DNA from 3 places in the Lysinibacillus sp. NPDC092081 genome. Region 2 is predicted to be linked to each of the others. Evidence: riboswitches for the same ligand, from Rfam matches in the RefSeq annotation. Region 2 holds a riboswitch; each other region holds the start of a gene.
What was found. A riboswitch is a leader RNA that binds a small molecule or an ion and turns the genes downstream of it on or off. The one in region 2 is predicted to bind S-adenosylmethionine.

Region 1 (6,923 bases), on a different contig from region 2:
ACCAGTGAAAGTTGAAGTACATGTCAACACACAAGGAGTAGGAACGATGGAAAACTCATTAGTGAGTAAGTCGAAGGGAGAATAAGCCTTGATTATGACGATATTCATACTAATAATTTCTGCTGTTATTGCCTTTGTCTTCATTCCAAAATTAAAAAAAAATAAAGAAACGAAAACGATTGTTATTTTTTCGATTTTTTTATTAATCGGTGCTGCATTAAATATTGGGGTCTCATTAAATATCAAAATTCCAAGCCCACTTGATTTGATTACCTTTATTTTTTCACCTATTAAAGATTTAATCGTCTCCCTGACAAAATAATAAGGAACTTTATGTTAAGAGAAAGGGGTAGTGTTCATATGGAAAAAGAAATAATTAGTTCAAGACAATTTATGATCATTACCCTTCTCTTTTCAATTGGGACAGCCATTTTAATTCTCCCTGCTAGTGTAACAATCGAAGCAAAGCAAGATGCATGGATTGCAGCGATCATTGGTGTCGTTATAAGTTTACCCGTAATAAAGCTTTTCGTTGCTTTCGGAAATAGAACACCTACCCTTACATTTGTAGAGGCTAATGAAAAGATACTAGGTCGCTTTTTCGGAAAATTTACTTCGATTGGCTTTATTCTTATAGCCCTTCTTTCTGCAGGTGAATTATTATATTTCATTGGAATTTTCATGAAAACGGAAATTATGCCAGAAACACCTACGATGGCCTTTGCATTTCTGTTCAGTATTATCATTATGTATGCTGCATTTCTCGGAATTGAAGTTTTTGCTCGTTCTGCAGAAATACTATTTCCTATATTTATTTTAATTTTTATTTTCTTTGTAGTTTGTATTTCACCATCCATCAAGATTGAAAATTTACAGCCAATAATGGAAACGCCCAAAAAATCAATATTCTTTAGTATGATTCTATTTATAAGTCTTTTTTCATTCCCACTTGCTATGTTATTAACGATATTCCCTTCCGCAGTTAACGTCCAAAAATCTGCACAAAAAGGTTTTTACATTGGCTCAATTATTGGGGGGATTGTCTTAGTTACTATCATTACGCTGTCTATCCTTGTCCTAGGTCCGGCAAATACAGCATCTAGGACATTTCCAAGCTATTCATTAGCTCAAAGAATTTCAATCGGGAATTTTTTGCAGCGTATTGAAGTTATTATGGCAGCCATGTGGATTATATCAATTTATATTAGAACTTTTATGTACTTTTACGCTGCGGTCATCGGCATCGCACAAATATGTAAAATTAACAATCATCGACCGCTCATTTTTCCACTCGGAATGATAATCCTTGGACTTTCACAAATTGTTCATCCTAATATCATTCATTCAGATATTTACAATAGAGAAATATGGCCTATATTTTCCTTCGTTTTCATGATTTTTTTACCACTAGTTTTATTAATTGTCGCGAAGATTCGCAAAATTAACGGTAATCAAGGAAATAATACAAAAAGTAATTGTAGTACACAGAATGAAAGTGGTAGTAATAACGGTAATTCTATTCAAGGTGCAGGTAGCAATAACAACGTTAATTCTTCACAGAGTAATAGTAGTAGCAATAGCGGTAATGCTACAAAAGGTGAAAGTAATAGTAATAACGGTAATTCTATTCAAAGTAATAGTACCAGCACTGGCAGTAATACTTTACAAAATGAAAGTAATAGTAATAACGATAATTTTACTCAAAGTAATTGTAGCAGCACTGGCGGTAATACTACACAAAACGAAAGTAATTGTAATAACGATAATTCTACTCAAAATGATAGTAGTAGCAATAACGTTAATTCTACTCAAAGTGATAGTAGCAGTAATAACGTTAATTCTACTCAAAATGATAGTAGTAGCAATAACGTTAATTCTACTCAAAGTGATAGTAGCAGTAATAACGTTAATTCTACTCAAAGTGATAGTAGTAGCAATAACGTTAATTCTACTCAAAGTGATAGTAGCAGTAATAACGTTAATTCTACTCAAAGTGATAGTAGTAGCAATAGTGAAAATCCTTCACCGAGTAAAAGTGATAACGCTTCAAGCAATACTACACAGAATGATAGCGATACCGGCAATACTCCAAACGGTGATAAAAATAAAGATTCTCCAGAAAGTTAAACAGCATAGTGAACTCCTATGCTGATAAGTGTTGATCTCAACGAGAAGAAGTCCCCTTCCCTGCCATAGTCGAGGCACTCATCATGGAGATATCCTTTGAGGTGTTAATAGAAGCAGGTCTTCGAATGCCAAGAACCATTGGACCAACCGTATCCATCAAACGAAAACGATTTTTATTTTTTTAATTTTTTTATTGATCGGCGCTGCATTAAATATGAGGGTCTTATTAAGGGTCAAAATTCCAAGCCCACTAGACTTGCTTACTTTTATTTTTTCACCAATTAAAGATTTCATTGTCTCCCTGACAAAATAATAAGGAACTTTATGTAAAGAGAAAAGGGGTAGCGTTCATATGGAAAAAGAAATAATTAGTTCAAGACAATTTATGATCATTACCCTTCTCTCTTCAATCGGGACTGCTATTTTAATTAGCCCTGCTAGTGTAACAAGTGAAACAAAACAAGATGCCTGGATTGCAGCGATCATTAGTGTCGTTTTAAGTTTACTCTTAATAAAGCTTTTCGTTACTGTAGGAAAACGGACACCTACCCTTACATTTGTAGAGGCTAATGAAAAGATATTAGGTCGCTTTTTCGGAAAAATAACTTCGATTGGCTTTATTATTCTATCCTTTCTTTCTGCCGGTGAATTATTATATTTCATTGGCATTTTCATGAAAACATCAGTTATGCCTGAAACACCTACGATGGCCTTTGCTTTTCTGTTCAGTATTATCATTATTTATGCAGCATTTCTAGGAATTGAAGTTTTTGCCCGTTCTGCAGAAATACTATTCCCAATGTTTATTATAATTTTTATTTTTTTTGTAGTTTGTATTTCACCATCCGTCCATATGGAAAATCTACAGCCAATAATGGAAGCACCAGCAAAATCATTATTCTTTAGTATTATTCGATTAATGGGTATTTTTTCATTCCCACTTGTCATATTATTAATGATTTTTCCTTCTACTGTTAACGTCCATGAATCAGCACAAAAAGGTTTTTACATTGGCACAATTCTTGGAGGGATTGTCTTAATTGCTATCATCACACTGGCTATCCTTGTCTTAGGTCCGGCAAATACTGCTTCTAGGACATTTCCTAGCTATTCATTAGCCCAAAGAATTTCAATCGGGAATTTTTTGCAGCGTATTGAAGTTATTATGGCAGCCATGTGGATAATATCAATTTATATTAAAACTTTTATGTTTTTTTACGCTGGGGTCATCGGCATCGCACAAATATGTAAAATTAACAATCATCGACCGCTCATTTTTCCATTCGGAATGATTATCCTTGGACTTTCACAAATTGTTCATCCAAATATCATACATTCAGATATTTACAATAAAGAAACCTGGCCTATTTTTTCCTTTATTTTCGCAATCTTATTACCATTAGTTTTACTACTTGTCGCGAAAATTCGCAAAATTAACGGTAATCCAGGAAATAATACTTGTAGTACACAGAATGAAAGCGGTAGTAATAACGGAAATGCCACACAAGGTGCAGGTAGCAATAATAACGATAATTCTACTCAAAATGCAAGTAGCAACAATGCCGGGAATTCTACTCAAAATGAAAGTAATAGAAATAACGATAATTCTACTCAAACTGACAGTAGCAGCAATACCGGAAATACTTCTCAAAATGCAAGTAGCGACAATACCGGAAATACTTCTCAAAATGCAAGTACTAGTAATTACGATAATTCTACTCAAATTGATAGTAGCAGCAATACTACACAAAATGATAGCGATACCGGCAATACTCCAAACAGTGATAAAAATAAAAATTCATCAGAAAATTAACAGCATAAATGCGAAAAAAAATGATGACCCTGTAATATCAAGGTCATCATTTTTATTTGATATTAAATATGATATTCAATTTCATCAACGAAATCCCACTCGTATGGTGTTTCTTGGTATACATAGTAGTTCAACCAATTCGAGAATAATAAATGTGTATGGGCACGCCACGAATTAATCGGTTCATTTGCTGGATTATCATGTGGAAAGTAATTCACAGGTACATCAATATCTAATCCTTTCGCAACATCACGACTATATTCATCAGCTAACGTTGTCGCATCATATTCCAGATGGCCAGTAATCATAATGTTTTTATTATCCTTAGATTGCACGATGAAAACACCAGCATCTTCTGAATAAGATAGTAATCGTAAATCAGGATGATTGAGTACTTCATCAATTGATACAGATGTATAACGTGAATGTGGTGCCGTAAATGAATCACTAAAGCCACGTACTAAATCCACTGTTAAATCCGTAATGACATGAGAATATACACCTGAGCATTTAGCGGGAAGCTCAATTTTACCGATACCGTAATGATGGTATAACGCTGCCTGTGCACCCCAACATATATGTAAAACCGATGTTACGTTTGTTTTGGACCAATCCATGATTTCTGAAATTTCCTGCCAGTAGTTCACGTCTTCAAATGCCATTTTTTCTACTGGGGCACCCGTAATAATCATGCCATCATAGCGGCGATGACGAATTTGATTGAAGGTCGTGTAAAATAACTGTAAATGTGATTTACTGACATTTTTCGATTCATGCGTAGCTGTATTTAAAAATGTAATATTCACTTGTAACGGTGTATTACCTAATAAACGTAGTAATTGTAGCTCTGTTTTTTCTTTTTCCGGCATTAAATTAAAAATTAATATATTTAACGGACGGATTTGTTGGGTTTTTGCTCTATCCTCTTCCATTACGAAGATTTTTTCCTCACGTAAATGTTCTCCAGCTGGTAAGTTTTTCGGAATATTAATTGGCATCTTGCATTCCCCTCTCTTTAATTTCTCTCTGTTAAAATCATTTAGTGCTTTAGTATCAATGCACGGGCCCTGCGCAAAGTTGATTATGTCAAACGATGAAATTAAAAAATCCCCCTCATTCCATTTGAGATAGAATGAGAAGGATTTTTCCACGTTCACTCTTATCTCTCAAAGGACAAATCCTTTGCTGGAATTAGCACCTTTCTAACTTTTGTTAGAGGTTGCTGAAGCGTCATCGGGCCAAATCCCTCAACTTCTCATGATAAGATTATTTAATTAAAAAGAATTGTAACATGAACAATTAAGAATATCAATAATACATAGAATATTTTGTTATCAATCATGCATGTCATTATGTAATTTGTTAAACACTAATTCTGAAGCGAACTATGTTTATTCTATGGTAAACATGCTGTAATTATGTTAACATATACCTTTAGTAACAGAGAGGAACGTGAATAGTTTGATTAAAATTGAATTTCCAAAACCAGATTTAGTAATTCGCCAACGCGAACAAGATTTAAAGCCAGGTGATGTACCAATCACACCGTACCATGGTTTTATTGATTTCCATAAAATCACACGTGAAAACGGTGGTATTTTCTTATTCTACAATGAAGAAAACGAACTATTATTTGTCGGTAAAGCACGTAAAATTCGTCAACGTATTAAAAAGCATTTCGAGGACAATGTGTCACCAATGAAAAATCATCGTGATGAAATTTTCAAAATTGAAGTGTATGAAGTGGAAGATCCAATGGAACGTGAAATTTACGAAACGTACGCGATCAATTCATTCCGCGCTAAATACAATGTTGATAAAGTATTTTATTAATATAAAAATTACTGTTTAACAAAAAATAAGAATCTGCTCGCCTTCTGTAATGATGGCTTGCAGATTCTTTTTCAATACTTTCATTCTAAGAAAAAGGCTTTTCGTTCTTTAGTAATCCATTCCCCAAGCTCCTTATCATCGCGCTTTAATAGTCGATTGACAAGCACGTCATGCCATATATAATCTTCTAATAAATAGATATGAACAGGATCATTTGTAATAAAAGCCATTTCCTGATTTGACGGTGAGTGACCATAAATCATCTCCTGACCATCTATAGACAGAATAAACCAATGTGGCGTGGAAACTCTCCTCGTATATTGTGTAATACGATGTTGGTCAATGGATGCAATATTTTCATCCACATACAAGGTAATGCCATGAACCGGAATATGCTGAGAGACCACATGTATATCTTCTCGCAATTCTTCATACATATCTTCCCACATCGATAATAGTACTTTTTTCTCCGCTTTTTTTAATAATGACTGACAATAATTGACGATTGCTTCTTTTCCTTTTAGCGTGACAACCTTATGCTCCGCTTCCTGCTCTTTTATCTCTAATTTTTCTAATTGATCACTAATCGACGTGAAATTCGATTGCCAGCGTTGCTGAATTTGTTGTAAAAACACAGCAACAGGAATGGAAGAGTAAGTCGTTTGATCGACAGTTTCCTCTTTTAGTACTAATCCTTTTTCAACGAGTACATCAAGTATGTCATATATTCTTGCACGTGGGATACCGGAATTTTTACTTACTTGATAGGCACTAACATGACTATTTTGTACGAGTGCAGTATAGGCCTTTGCTTCATATTCTGTGAATCCCAGTTCTTTTAATTGGGTGATTAATTCAACCATTCGATCCCTCCATTTCCTTTATTATAATTTAAAGCTATGAAGATAAGCCAACGAAAAAATAGTCTTTACAGCTAAGTTAATTTTAGTTACTATTTCAGTAGTAACTAAATAAAGAGGTGCAAACATGCTATTTGAAGTAGATTTAAATGTTGTCATATTATTAATTTCTTTTGGTTTTTTAGCCGCCTTTGTGGATGCAGTCGTTGGAGGTGGTGGCTTAATTGCATTACCTGCCCTTATGTTTGCTGGTTTAAATCCAGCTGCAGCGGTTGCGACCAATAAACTTG
Region 2 (6,923 bases):
TTATGAACGCTGCACAACAATCAAATAAAACAGAAGTTGAAAAGTTAATTGCGTCAGCAGGCATTACTGTAAAATTCGAAACAAACTATACACCAGATGGATTTCGTATAACATTTACTGAAAGTAGCTGCTGTAAGCTAACATTAATTTTGGGTTGGTGAAGTTTAACTGAAGAATTGGCCCTATAAAGCAGGGCCTCTTTCAGATTTATTGACCGTAAAGAAACCTCTCCCAAAACTCGTATAAAAATGCATCTAAAGTTCGAGGCTTTTTCCCTAGCAAACGATGAACAGTGTCTGTCGGTTTCTCTGGTATCGCTACAGACATTGTCTGAATCTCTACAATATGACTTGCCAGCCAAGAAGGCATTCGATCACATTCTATTAAATTTTGCCGTAATATATCTGGATTCATATCAATATAGCGGATTGGGCGATTAAGAAGTGTAGATATTTTTTCTGCTATTTCTGCATAACTAAACATCTCTTCACCTGTAAGTGTATATATTTGTCCAGCCAAATTCTTGTTCATTAAAACTTCTACTGCAACATCTGCAATATCTCTGCAATCAATAAAATTACATTGTGCTTCTTTCATGCAACCCAAAAACGTCCCTTGTGAAGAAATTGTTGGCGCCAATCGCAGTAGGTTTTGCATAAATGCATATGGACGTAAAATAGTATATTGTAAATTAGATTCTATTAATGTTTGTTCAATTTCTTGATGCCAAAGCGCTACAGTTACCGGACTAATTTCCTGATACAGTGGACTAGATATTTTCACAATGTGCTTAATACCAACTTCTGTAGCTTTGCGAACAATTGATTTTTCAATTTCAACTTGTTCAGGACTATTAGATAGCGCCAGAAAAAGTTGGCTAGCCCCAGTGAGTGCACGGTGTAACGAATTCAGATCGGAGATATCTTCTGATACAAACTCAATGCTAGAAGAATCTAAATCTCTAACTTCATTTATTAACTTTTCAGGATTTCTACTAACTGCTCGTGTAGGCACCCCCCGCTCCATTAAACGTTTTACTAACTCACTACCAATTGCTCCTGTTGCTCCAATAACCACTATCATTTTTTATCTCCTCCATTTTGAACATTATTATGAATGACACACTTCCATCTCCACGCTACTAGTGTACAAGCGATTGTTGCAGATAGAGGTAAGTCAATCCAAACAAAATTTAAAGCACTAATTTGCTGACTCTGAATAAAAAACTCTAATAAACCAAATAATATACTGGCAGCTATTAGACCGAATAAAAATCCTATGACAGAAAATAAGCCTACCACTCTAGTTTTGTGCTCAAACACAATCCAACTTCTAAAATTCCCACGCTTTTGTAACCATAATCCGATTAGCAAAGCAAACAGTGCTGAAGCCCCTCCAATAGTGGTACAAGCTCTTATAGATAATGCAACATCACTAGTAAATAGCCCACCAATACCAGCCATGATGGAAGGCATCACATACGCTAACAATACTTCTTGCCAAAGAACGAAAGCTTTTTGACCATTATCAGAAGCATTTTTGCAATGAATGTTCTCCACTCCATTAACAGATTTCATTGTTTATATAAAACCTCCTTTTTTCACCCAACAATATAATTAGGCACCTAACTATATTGCAGAAAGGAAAGCTAGCTTTTTCTAGCTAACCTTTCAACAGCACCTCTATTTGTTTAAACTATCTTCATTTACTACAATTCCTTGTGTAATTCTATCTAACAAATCAAGGAATACTTTACGCTCTTCGATACTTAATAAGCTAACTATTGATTCCAACCAGGCAAAATGCTCCGGAGCCATTTCTATAAGTTTCTCTCTCCCCTTCTCAGTTAGAGTTACTAATTTTAGACGGCCATCTTCGGGGCTTAATCGTCGAGAAACTAGGCCATCTCTTTTTAAAATATCAATAAGGCCTGTAACCGTAGCTCTTGTAATTCCAAGATGCTCTGCCAATTGTGAAGGTAATTCCTCCCCTCCATGGTCTTCAAGATCTGCTAATAATCGATAACGTCCTGTAGATAAATCAAATTTAGAGAAATGGTTCTCTGCAGCATTTCCAAGCATAGCTCCAGCTGCCATCAATCTAGATGCGACAAGTATAGACTGTGCATCAACATCTAGTTGATAGCGTTCTATTTGACGCTTAGATTGGATAAACGAAGGAACTGCATTCATATCATTCACTTTATTTTTATCATTAATCATGAGAATAGTATGGCACCTAACTACTTTTGTGTCAAATAATCTTTTATTTTTTTCCCGTATAGTTACATGTAGAGATATAAAAGCTAGCGTCATTATAAAAATTTTTACAACCGGAGTTTTTAACCTTGTATCCCTATTGAACTTGTAAACTATAAACAAATATGTTAAAGTGTTCGTAAACATTATTTCTGAAAATTCTTATATCGCATTTTCTTATCAAGAGAGACAGAGGGATTGGCCCTATGAAGTCTCAGCAACCAGCCTATAGGTATGGTGCTAATTCCAATTGGCAAAAATTTAGCCTTGAAGATGAGAAGACTTACTTCAGTTGCTTTGCACAAGAGTCCTCTTCTTTAAGGAGGACTCTTTTTTATTGTTGCATTCAAAATAATTAAAAGAAAGCAGGGAACTACTATGGCAAACGAACTTTTACAAGCGATTCAACTATTAAAATCAAAAGAATGGGTAGATTTAACACATACATTTGGTCCAAATTCTCCACATTTCTTTATGTTGGATGATGCAAAATTTGAAACATTATTTTCGCACGATGATGGCTTCTTTGCACAGCAATTCACTTTCACTGGGCAATACGGAACACATATCGACCCACCTATCCATTTTGTGCGAGATACACGCTATTTAGAAGATTTGGATCTAAAAGAACTAGTGCTACCACTAATCGTTATTGATAAATCGAAGGAAGCTGAAATTAATAACGATTACTCGTTAAGTGTTCAAGATATTCTTGACTTTGAAGCTGAATATGGAGAAATTGAAGCAGGTACCTTTGTTGCGCTGCGTACCGATTGGAGTAAACGTTGGCCAGATAAGGAGTCTTTCAGCAACAAGGACGCTGATGGTAATAATCATATTCCTGGCTGGGGATTAGAATCGTTACAATTTTTATTCAACGAACGAAAAGTGAGTGCTATTGGCCACGAAACTTTTGATACAGATTCAGCAGCTGATTTTCGTAAAAATGGTAAATTAGACAGCGAATATTTTGTGCTAGAGCAAGATACTTACCAAATTGAGCTTATGACAAATTTAGATAAGTTACCTCCAAAAGGCGCTGCTATATTCAATATTGTGCCAAAGCCTGAAAAAGCATCTGGATTCCCTGTCCGTTCATTTGCAATATTACCTTAATATAGCAACAGGTCTGATTCAATAAATATTGAATCAGACCTTTCTTAATTTAAAATTTATTTAGATGAATTCTTTCTTTTGAAAACAAAATAAACGATCAACATAATTATGATGAACAATACTATGAGATAAATACTGTAGCGGGATAAATATAACCCAACATAATGCCATTTCTCTCCAAGTACCTTCCCTAAGGTAATAAAAGTAAATGTCCATATAGTTGCTCCCGTATAAGCAAAGAAAGCAAATTTTTTATAAGGATAATTATTAATAGCCGCAATATATGCTGTAAGATGACGCACACCAGGAATAAAATATCCTATTAATAATAATCCCGGCCCTATTTTTGCAAACAACTTTTTAGTAAAATCAATTCTCTGCTCAGTAATATGAATTTTCGAACCGTATTTTTGCAATAAAGGTAGTCCGAATCTATAGCCTATATAGTAGCTCAGGGTAATTCCCCCTGCCGCACCTACGATAGCGCTGATTAAAGCTGGGATATGTGCGAGAGTTTCGCGATAAACGCTATACCCTACATATGTTAAAAATATCTCATCTGGAAGTGGCAGCCCAACAATCCCTCCAACTAGGATAAGAATGATGCCAAAATATCCGTAATGTTCAATAAGAGATTGCACGTGATGCGCCATAAATCCATCCCACCTAAAGCGTAATAATTTTTAATAGTTAGCTTTATAATAACTCAAAGGAGACAACATTATGAGTATTAAGGATTTAATACAGTTTTCTCCACTAAATTACTTGTAACTCACGTAGAGCATAATCAATACCATCCTCAGCTGATTTCTTTGTTACATAATCAGCGACATTTTTTAATGCTTCGCTACCATTGCCCATTGCAATACCAAAGCCAACCTGCTCCAGCATGTCAATATCATTATCTCCATCACCAAAAGCAAGTGCTTCCTCAGGACTCAAGTCGAAATAATCTAGTACAGCCTGGACAGCAATAGATTTGGAAACATCATGTTGCAAAACATTTGTAATGTAAGGATGCCACCTTTTAAATAATAGATGAGGAAATTTTGAAGTATACTTTTTCTCTATATCCTCATCACCATATAAACACATTAAATAAACCTCTTGCGCTAAAATATCTTCATTAATATCAGGGAACTCTAGCAAAGATAATGTTTCTTGCATAGCTTTTAATGTCTTTTCTTCTTGGACGTTATTCATTGACAATTGTTCTGTAAAAAACGATAGACTTTGTTTATTTTCATCAGCAAAAGCCTTAACTACCTGGACAATTTCTTTAGCAACAGGTATTTTATGTATTACTTGATCTTGATGCTTAACATAAGCACCATTAGCTGTAATAAACGTTTCTATGCCTATACTTCTTAAATCCTGGCACATTGATAATGGTCTTCCTGTAGCAGCAACAATATGAATCCCTTTGTTTTTCAATTGCTCAATAGCGTTCCTTGTACTCTCTTCAATACGACCATCTTCATAATTAACAAGCGTCCCATCTACGTCAAAAAATACAATTTTATAATCCATCGTTCGCTCCTTATCGTTTTACATAATTTCATTAGGTATATCCATTAGAGAAACATCATAAAGCTTGGGTTGACTCCTTTTTATCGGTAAACAACAATCAAATATTTCCCTAGTCAATATACTTGTAATTTTACATTAAGTAACATCTTTATATCAAAATTAATTATAGGTATTATTACCTATAAAAATAACTTTATAATACGAAAATCAGTAGCCATTTAATTAAACAATTGTACGTATTTTGACAAACTAAAACAAATGTATAACTTCCTTCACCTACACCGATAAATACTATTACAGGTACATATCGATATTTCAAATAACTAAGAAAGTATTGAACATTTTTATTTTAATAATTCCAAAGGAGTATACCAAAGAACATAGAATTGTTAAAATAAAAGAAATTAAATTAAATATATTGAACGATATTATCCATCGTATAAATAGAACAAAAGAAATATATCCACATTCATCCCATCACCGTCAAAGGTGGGAGTCTTCTACTGAATGAAGATAATTATTTGGATGTAAAGGAGTTGATTCTTATGGCATTTAATATTTACTACTATGAAAGTAGTGTGGATTGCAAGTTTTGCAAAAAGCATTTTACCACATATAAAGTACGCCCTAATCGATATAAAGTTATCGAAGAACAAACGGACTTCATGCCAGTTTATGAGGGTTTAAACCCGTTATTGTATGAGGTTGCCGTTTGTCCACATTGTGGCTATGCTTACCACAAATCTATGACAAGAACATACGGTCCTTTCTTGCTTCTTATTGATGAACTGTACATAAAAGAGCTACAAAAACCAATGGATATGTGCAAGGAACGTACGATCGATGATGCCATTGTAAGCTTTAAATTAGCTTATCTTGTATCAAGAGCCTCAATGGAAGAGTCACTTCTTATGGCCAATTTCGCGTTAAAAATAGCCTGGCTATATCGCTTAAAAAATGATGATGAATCGGAAATGCGCTACCTTTTTGCTGCAAGGGACTTTTACAGCAAATCTTTTGCATCCAATCAAGAGGGCGGAGAGAGAATTCAATTTTTACATGCAGAATTAAGCCTTCGACTCGGAGATATTGCTGAGGCGAAAAAAGGATTCTCTCGACTAATAGCAGATCGAAATGTTTCCAATAAATATCGAAAACTAGCACGAAATCGCTGGGAAAACTATAAATATGACGAGCAACCTAACAACGCAAATGAAAATATAGAAGAAGTCATCAATTGAAGTAAACGAGGAGAGTAATCAACATGCAGCTATTTACTAAAAGGATTGATGTGAGAGAAGAAGATATTTTTTCAGAACTACATCATTTTTTACTGAGGAAAAATAATCGCTATTTAACGAATGATGAAGTAGTTGCATTAACTGGAATTTCATCAGAGCTACTTTATAAATGGGTAAAAGCAGGAAAATTGAAAAAATCGATTTTCCCTAATTTAGGTGCACCTTGTGAACGCTGTGGACAAGTTACCCAGGAAAAAATCTGTGTTAGCTGCTCATCAACCATCGTTAATACATTAAAACAAGAGGAAAAAGATCGTGCATGGTTCAATCAAATACAGCGGAATAATCCACGAGCTAGTACGTATCACTATAAATAAATAATTTACATCTCCAATTTTAATTACACTTTGGAGATGTTTTTTACTGTCTTCGCTCAAATAAACCAAAATAATGTCACCAAACCAAATTTAAACAAAATTTAAACAAAGCCCCCCTTTACTTTAAACTTTACTGCTTATAATTGGTTTTAACATATAGCGAAGGACTGATAGAAAGTGACAAAAGGTAAGAAACGTAAGGTTTTATTATCATTAAGTATTGCACTAACAAGCTTTGTAGCGTTCAACGGAAATTCAAATGCATCCGCAGCAATTCCTGCGGTAGAAGAACGCGTAGCTTTAGAGAACAATTTAGAAGTCAAGCAAGCTCGCACATCCAATGAAACTCTTCAAGATTGGAAAAAGTGGACAAGCGACCATGCTTACAGCTTAACATCCAT
Region 3 (6,923 bases), on a different contig from region 2:
TGTAGCCTTCATTCTTTAAATAGATTTCAATACCATCACGAATATCTTGATCATCGTCTGTTACAAGAACTGTTAGTTTCGTCATGATATACACCTCGCTCTCAATTAATAGTGTACCTTTTAAATCTTAAAAACCAGTTATTATAAAAATGAAGAATTTCTTAAGGTTTTACCTTCTTTCAGCAGGTGTCCAAACATCCACTGAAATAGAGGAACTCAGTCTAAGAACGCCACGTACTGTGGGCAATGACTGAGTGACCGACATCGTGTCGGCCCTCGTGCAGACCTAAGGACAAAGTCGATTCCAGACGCAATTATGCCGAGGCATAATTGATTGTGACTCATTATCATAACGTAGGGTTGATTTCCGTTCCGACTGGGACAGCCCCTTCCCCATTATTAACGAATTGTCATTACAGTTGCTATTCTCCACACCTTTGTCGGGTGTGATTTCCATAGTATCCATTCTAAAGCACCAGAAAAGACAGGAGCGCTACCAATTTTATAAATGTTCCATAGCTACGCCGGTTAAACGATTTGATGAAAAAAAAAGACCTTGGAATAACGCAATGCTCGTAGCAGCTATACTTGTCCATTTCCATGACCATTTCAGGATACATCATTTATTGCCCCTCGACCGTCACCACTCATTAACATTAATAATACAGATTTATCCAAAATCAAACAATTACCATTTTCCTTTTTCCTTCATTTATATACCCACAGTAGGCTTTCTATTAAAGGGAGGTTATAATAAAAACAGCAAAAGGAGCGAAAATATGTATAAAACAATTGAAGAAACAGCCATCGAACTTGGTATGCCAGAAGATCAAATACTTCGCCTAGTTTACGAGGGCCGTATCCGTTCAGTATACGACGGTGATCAAATACTAATTAATAGCGGACAGTTCAGCACTTATTTTGAGCAGTTAGATCGTATTAAAGAGGAAATTGAAATTTGGCGGAATACTCCTATTCCAGAGGATATCGATGTTAAAGATGAGGATTAAAAAATGCCTATCATTAAACAATTAGCACATTGTTGAATGATAGGCATAATCTATCTAATTATATCGTTACGACAAATCCAGCTCGCTTACCGATAATTTCCGCATAATCCTCAACCATGACACTAGCTGTTGGGTACATACCTGCCCCAGGTCCAATTAGCGTTAATGTGCCAATATAATTTGTATCCAATGCCACAGCATTATTGACATCATCAACTGGATAAAGCGGATGTTCCTTATCCACTAATTGCGGGCCAACCTTTGCGACCACTTTACCATCTGCTAGCTTCTCAACCTCAGCAACGTGGCGGTAACGCAAGCCTTTTTCACACGCTTCTTTTACTTGCTCTGCCGATATACTATCAATGCCAACCACATCAACGTCAGCCCAATCTGGTTGTTCACCAAATGCCAAAGCACTTAAAATCATTAATTTTTTGAAGGCATCTTGGCCTGAGATATCATTATATGGATCTGCCTCTGCATAACCTAAATTTTGCGCCTCTTTTAAAGCAGTTTCGAACGACCAGCCCTGTGAACGCATTTTCGTTAAAATATAGTTGGATGTCCCATTTAAAACACCCTGAATACGACTAACATCATTGACAAGCAAAATATTTTTCATCGTTTTAATAACTGGTACACCGCCAGCAGTCGTTGCCTCAAAGCCTACAAAAACACCGTTTGCTTTTGCAAGATCCTGTAACTCCAAGCCTCGTTTTGCAAACATTACTTTGTTAGCTGTAATGACATGACATTTATGTTCAACAGCGCGCTTTAAATAAGTAAATGCTGGCTCCTCATTGACGATCGCCTCAAAAACAACCTGGATACCTGGTTCTGCTAAGACTTCATCCATACTAGTTGTCATTAAATGCGCTGTCCCTGGTACACGTTCACGGCTAGTGTCTGTAACTAAAATTTTTGCTACTTCTAGCTCAATTCCTAATTTATTTTTAAGCTCTTCACGCTTTTCGTTTAATATATGGTAAATTCCTTGACCTACCGTTCCAAATCCTAATATAGCTGCCTTTATAGTTGCCATTCCTATTCCCTCCAACTTACATTCCGCAGTTTCATTATATTTATTTCGTCTCAGCTTAATTCTTATAGATTTTGAATTGTGCGCCGACTATACAAAGCAGGTCAGTTTGCCGTGTTTCTAACACTTCGTCTTCAGACAGATATTTAGTCATGGCGTTTCACTTTCGCTACAAAAGACATCCTGAATGAAGATACACTGTGAAACAAACAAATTCAAATAATTCAAAAATCAACTTAAAGAAAATTGTAACGTAAATACATACATTGCACAAGAAAAATCTTTCTAGGGTGGACATTTGTTTCCTGTAGACGTGCAAAGGAAATCGTTTTCATTCCTTTTATTATGTGATTTTTCACTTGATCTATAATAATTGAACAAATTTTGACGAATCTTTATCTAAAAAACAAATGCCTTTCTTCTATTATATATGTATGTAAAGACATTCATAAAAATTGTTCTTTTGAAATATATTAATAAAAATTTTTTCTGTATATCTTCATCGTCTAATTTAAAAAGCCCATTCCCTGTAGCAGCAGAGAATGAGCCCAATTATATGAGGGATAATTAACTAGCTTTGGCTAGCAATTTATAACGATATTGTATTAAAGCTTGTTGCACCAATCTTATTTCCTCTTGCGTAAAATTTGGTATTGCATACGTACGTTCAACTAATTGGAATGTGCCGTATTTTAAATAATACTCTGTCGCAGGTAGAGGAATATGACTTGTTCCATAGCCTTCATAAGCTTCGAAAATTTCTTTTACTGTATAGACTTCCTCGTTGACATAAACAACTTCCTTAAAAGCAGAATGTCCAAAGATCTCTTGCCATTTGCACTCAACTGACGCAAGTATGTTTTGAATGGACATGTTGTTCACAAACACATGACCTTCATTTAGCTCATAAATAAGATAAGATGCAATGTTTTGCGCACTATACACATTTCCCATTTAAAACACTCCTTTATCATCAGTTTTGTAGATAAGAGTAGCTACTGGCTGAGCAGCTACTCCTCTTCGTATATATTCAAAAGTGGGGGAGCACTTATGAAACTAAATTAGTTTGAGCATTGATTGAAAACACTTTACCGATCAACAAGTCGGCGCTTTAAATTGGTTCTAGGTTGGTAGCCCTTCGAACACTTTTCTTATTCCCTAGTATAAAACAAGGAATTAAATAAGTCAATAATACTTATAAAATTACTAGGTATTAATTAATTATCAATTATGCCGAGGCATAATTGCGTCCGGAATGGGATGCTTTAGCACCCGCTGAAAGAAGTTAAAATTTCAGTTATTTCACCAAATGAGGTGAGCGGATGATGCAGCAACGTTTGACGCATTACCAAATGAGGCCAATCGGATGAGAAAATACGTAAACGCTACAACATTAGCCAATATGTTTTATTTATTAAGCTTCTACTTTTTGTTGTGAAGCTGTTACTTGTTCAATAGCTTGTTCTAAATCTGCAATAATGTCCTCTACTGCCTCTAGACCGATAGATAAGCGAATGAGCGACTCGGTTACGCCAGTTTGGATTAGCTCTTCAGCTGATAGTTGCTGATGTGTAGTAGATGCAGGATGAATAATTAATGATTTGGCATCCCCTACATTTGCTACGTGCGAGAATAATTTTACACTATCAATTAATTTACGCCCTGCTTCACGTCCACCTTTTATACCGAATGTAAGTACTGAACCGAAGCCGTTTCTCAAATATTTTTTTGCTAAATCATGGGTAGGGAAATTTTCTAAGCCATTGTAATTTACATATTCCACAGATGGGTGGTTTTGCAAATATTCGGCTACCGCTAATGCATTTTCATTGTGTTTAGGAATACGCAAATGAAGCGTTTCTAAACCTTGTAATAAATTAAATGCTGCATCTGCACTTAATGTTGGTCCAAAGTCACGTAGTAATTGCACACGCAGTTTTGTGGCAAATGCAGCCGCTGCTGTGTCAATACCATAACGCAAACCGTGATAAGAAGCATCTGGCTCAGTAAAGCCTGGGAAACGTCCGCGAGTCCAATCAAACTTCCCTGCATCTACCACAACGCCACCCAAAGTTGTACCATGGCCGCCAATCCATTTTGTAGCGGAATGAACAACGATATCTGCACCGTAGTCAATTGGTGTAGAGCCATATGGTGAAGCAAATGTGCTATCAATAATTAATGGCAGGCCGTTTTCATGTGCTATATTAGCTACCGCTTCAATATCTAGTACCTTTAAACTTGGGTTACCGTAAATTTCAGCGAACACCGCTTTTGTTTTATCAGTAATAGCTGCTCGGAAATTATCTGGATTTGTTTCGTCTACAAAAATTGTTTTAATACCATAGTTCGGTAGTGTGTTTGCGAATAAATTATAAGTACCTCCGTATAAAGAGCTAGCTGCGACAATTTCATCACCTGCCCCTGCAAGATTTAAAATTGAAAATGCGATTGCTGCTGCACCAGATGAAAGTGCTACTGCTGCTGTACCGCCTTCTAATAAAGCGACGCGTTTTTCAAAAACATCTACAGTTGGGTTTGTAATTCGTGTGTAAATATTGCCAGCTTCCTCTAAGGCAAACAGACGTTGCGCATGAGCAGTATCTTTAAAAACGAATGCCGTTGAGCGATATACGGGTACTGTACGAGATCCTGTTACCGGGTCTGGCTCTTGGCCACCGTGTAACAGCAATGTTTCTGGTTTAAAATTTGTCATTGTATACCTCCAAATGGTTATTTTTTTACGATGGTACCGGAGATGAGGAGGATTTTTTCAGTAGAAAACAAAAACCCTCTTCAGTTAAGAAGAGGGTTGCGGTTGCAAGTTTTCCTCCCCTTATCTGCCAGATCCAAGTAAGAATCTGTAGGAATTAGCACCTTAGCAAGTTCGTCACTTACTGGTTGCCGGGCATCATAGGGCCTATCCCTCCGCCGCTCTTGATAAGAGTATGAGATTCAATTTCCATCGTTGTTACACAGTATAAACATAGACTTTTTCTCTGTCAATACTAAAATTTTATTTTTTCCGAAACTTCTGTCTGCTTTTTTACGTAATACGAACGCATACACTATTTTAGGTATTTATTATTTTTATCACCATAGTGTGGGTTTATTTCCGTTTCGACTTATATACATGATATACGTTTTAACAAATGTCATCCCTAACTTTTAGTGATGGGACAATTATTTAGAAAGGAGGATTTTTATGATAAAAGCCGTTATCATTTTTCTTCTTGTTGGTTATTTGATTGGCTGTATTCACGGCTCTAAAGTTGCACAGTTTTTATCCGGGGTAGATTTAAAAAAGACTGGTCATGGCAATGCAGGTGCCTCTAATGCGACACTTTCCCTTGGATGGAAATACGGCATATTAGTTGCACTAATCGATATCGGTAAAGGCGTTGTAGCTATAATCGGTGCACATGTCTATTTAGCAGATATAACACAATTAACAGAAGCACAAGTTTGGCTCTTTATCTATATCGTAACTGCTGGCGTCATTCTAGGTCATAATTTCCCATTTTTTATGGGCTTCAATGGCGGTAAAGGAACTGCTTCAATCATAGGAATATTACTTGCGATTGATTGGAAAATTGGCTTATTTGCACTCATTTTATTTGTTATTTTATCTATCACGACGAACTATTTAATTGTCGGTGTACTTGAATTTTATCTCGTTTTTTGTATAGCCACATATTTATGGATTCCTGGAGTTGGCCCAACGATTATAGCCCTATTACTTTTTGGTATAGCCATCATTTTGCATATCGAAAATATTAAGCGACTGATGATAGGAACTGAGCCTAAAGTGACTTCTGCATTCAAAAAGAAAAAATAATATACTTTGGATATTATTGTCTTTTATATGGCCACATATTTTCTCGCAACTGCCCATTATCGCTATAAATAGGGGGTATTTCACATACTAGTTTTTTTACAATAAATAGACAAATTAACTTTCTTAATAAAGTATTTTACTAGCCGATGTTATAGAAAATTGTAATAGAAAGGATGAAAAAGTATGTCTACTTCTGAACAAGCAAAACCGAAACGTAATTTGAAGCCACTATGGATTGCATTAGCGTTCGCATTACTAATCATCATAACTTTTTTACCTAACAACGGCGATTTACCTATAGCTGGTCAACGGGCTTTGGCTATCTTAGCTTTCGCGGTCATCCTATGGGTTACAGAAGCAGTATCCTATCCCGTTAGCTCTGCCATGATTATTGCTCTCGTGACAATCTTACTAGGCTTAGCCCCGTCAATGGAAGATCCCGCGAAAGTGCTAGGAACATCAGATGCATTAAAATTAGCATTAAGCGGATTTAGTAATTCAGCAGTTGCACTAGTAGCCGCAGCTCTTTTCCTAGCGGCAGCTATGCAAATTACGAATTTACATAAACGTCTTGCGCTATGGATACTTTCACTAGTTGGGACAAAAACGAAAGCCATTGTATTCGGTGCTATTTTAGTATCTATTGCACTCGCATTCTTTGTCCCATCTGCTACTGCACGTGCAGGCGCAGTTGTACCAATACTACTCGGAATGGTAGCAGCATTTGGTTTACCACGTGATAGTCGACTTGCTGCTTTACTTGTTATTACTTCTGTACAAGCTGTTTCCATTTGGAATATCGGTATTAAAACGGCAGCAGCTCAAAATATGGTCGCTTTAAATTTCATCAAAGAACAATTCGGTGTAGATATTTCTTGGGGTGCTTGGTTACTTTACGCTGCCCCCTTCTCAATCATCATGTCGGTGGCTCTATTTTTCATTATGATTACACTAATTAAGCCTGAAACAAGTAATATTGAAGGTGGTAAAGAAGTAATCAAAAAACAGCTTGCGGAACTTGGTCCATTAAAAG

Region 1: another riboswitch for S-adenosylmethionine. It lies ahead of metA (homoserine O-acetyltransferase MetA); the one in region 2 lies ahead of ACIQLB_RS10895 (cyclase family protein).
Region 3: another riboswitch for S-adenosylmethionine. It lies ahead of ACIQLB_RS23610 (O-acetylhomoserine aminocarboxypropyltransferase/cysteine synthase family protein); the one in region 2 lies ahead of ACIQLB_RS10895 (cyclase family protein).

The regions. Positions count from the first base shown of each region.
Region 1 covers NZ_JBIVRU010000004.1:70,613-77,535, reverse strand. The annotation lists gene ACIQLB_RS09390 (Ger(x)C family spore germination protein) at 1-85, shown strand, start outside; gene ACIQLB_RS09385 (hypothetical protein) at 95-322, shown strand; gene ACIQLB_RS09380 (endospore germination permease) at 361-2,127, shown strand; partial or broken gene ACIQLB_RS09375 (spore germination protein) at 2,163-2,285, shown strand; gene ACIQLB_RS09370 (endospore germination permease) at 2,480-3,940, shown strand; gene metA (homoserine O-acetyltransferase MetA) at 4,003-4,938, opposite strand; SAM riboswitch class I at 5,097-5,207, opposite strand; gene ACIQLB_RS09360 (nucleotide excision repair endonuclease) at 5,402-5,773, shown strand; gene ACIQLB_RS09355 (TrmB family transcriptional regulator) at 5,854-6,636, opposite strand; gene ACIQLB_RS09350 (TSUP family transporter) at 6,761-6,923, shown strand, end outside.
Region 2 covers NZ_JBIVRU010000005.1:129,326-136,248, forward strand. The annotation lists gene ACIQLB_RS10875 (YuzC family spore coat inner layer protein) at 1-161, shown strand, start outside; gene ACIQLB_RS10880 (SDR family NAD(P)-dependent oxidoreductase) at 208-1,083, opposite strand; gene ACIQLB_RS10885 (hypothetical protein) at 1,080-1,577, opposite strand; gene ACIQLB_RS10890 (MarR family winged helix-turn-helix transcriptional regulator) at 1,683-2,222, opposite strand; SAM riboswitch class I at 2,433-2,538, shown strand; gene ACIQLB_RS10895 (cyclase family protein) at 2,637-3,374, shown strand; gene ACIQLB_RS10900 (DedA family protein) at 3,431-4,027, opposite strand; gene ACIQLB_RS10905 (Cof-type HAD-IIB family hydrolase) at 4,131-4,904, opposite strand; gene ACIQLB_RS10910 (DUF2225 domain-containing protein) at 5,450-6,145, shown strand; gene ACIQLB_RS10915 (hypothetical protein) at 6,169-6,522, shown strand; gene ACIQLB_RS10920 (erythromycin esterase family protein) at 6,700-6,923, shown strand, end outside.
Region 3 covers NZ_JBIVRU010000030.1:4,141-11,063, reverse strand. The annotation lists gene ACIQLB_RS23630 (response regulator transcription factor) at 1-85, opposite strand, end outside; gene ACIQLB_RS23625 (MerR family transcriptional regulator) at 780-1,010, shown strand; gene ACIQLB_RS23620 (homoserine dehydrogenase) at 1,069-2,055, opposite strand; gene ACIQLB_RS23615 (hypothetical protein) at 2,620-3,006, opposite strand; gene ACIQLB_RS23610 (O-acetylhomoserine aminocarboxypropyltransferase/cysteine synthase family protein) at 3,467-4,768, opposite strand; SAM riboswitch class I at 4,886-4,999, opposite strand; gene ACIQLB_RS23605 (glycerol-3-phosphate acyltransferase) at 5,258-5,890, shown strand; gene ACIQLB_RS23600 (DASS family sodium-coupled anion symporter) at 6,074-6,923, shown strand, end outside.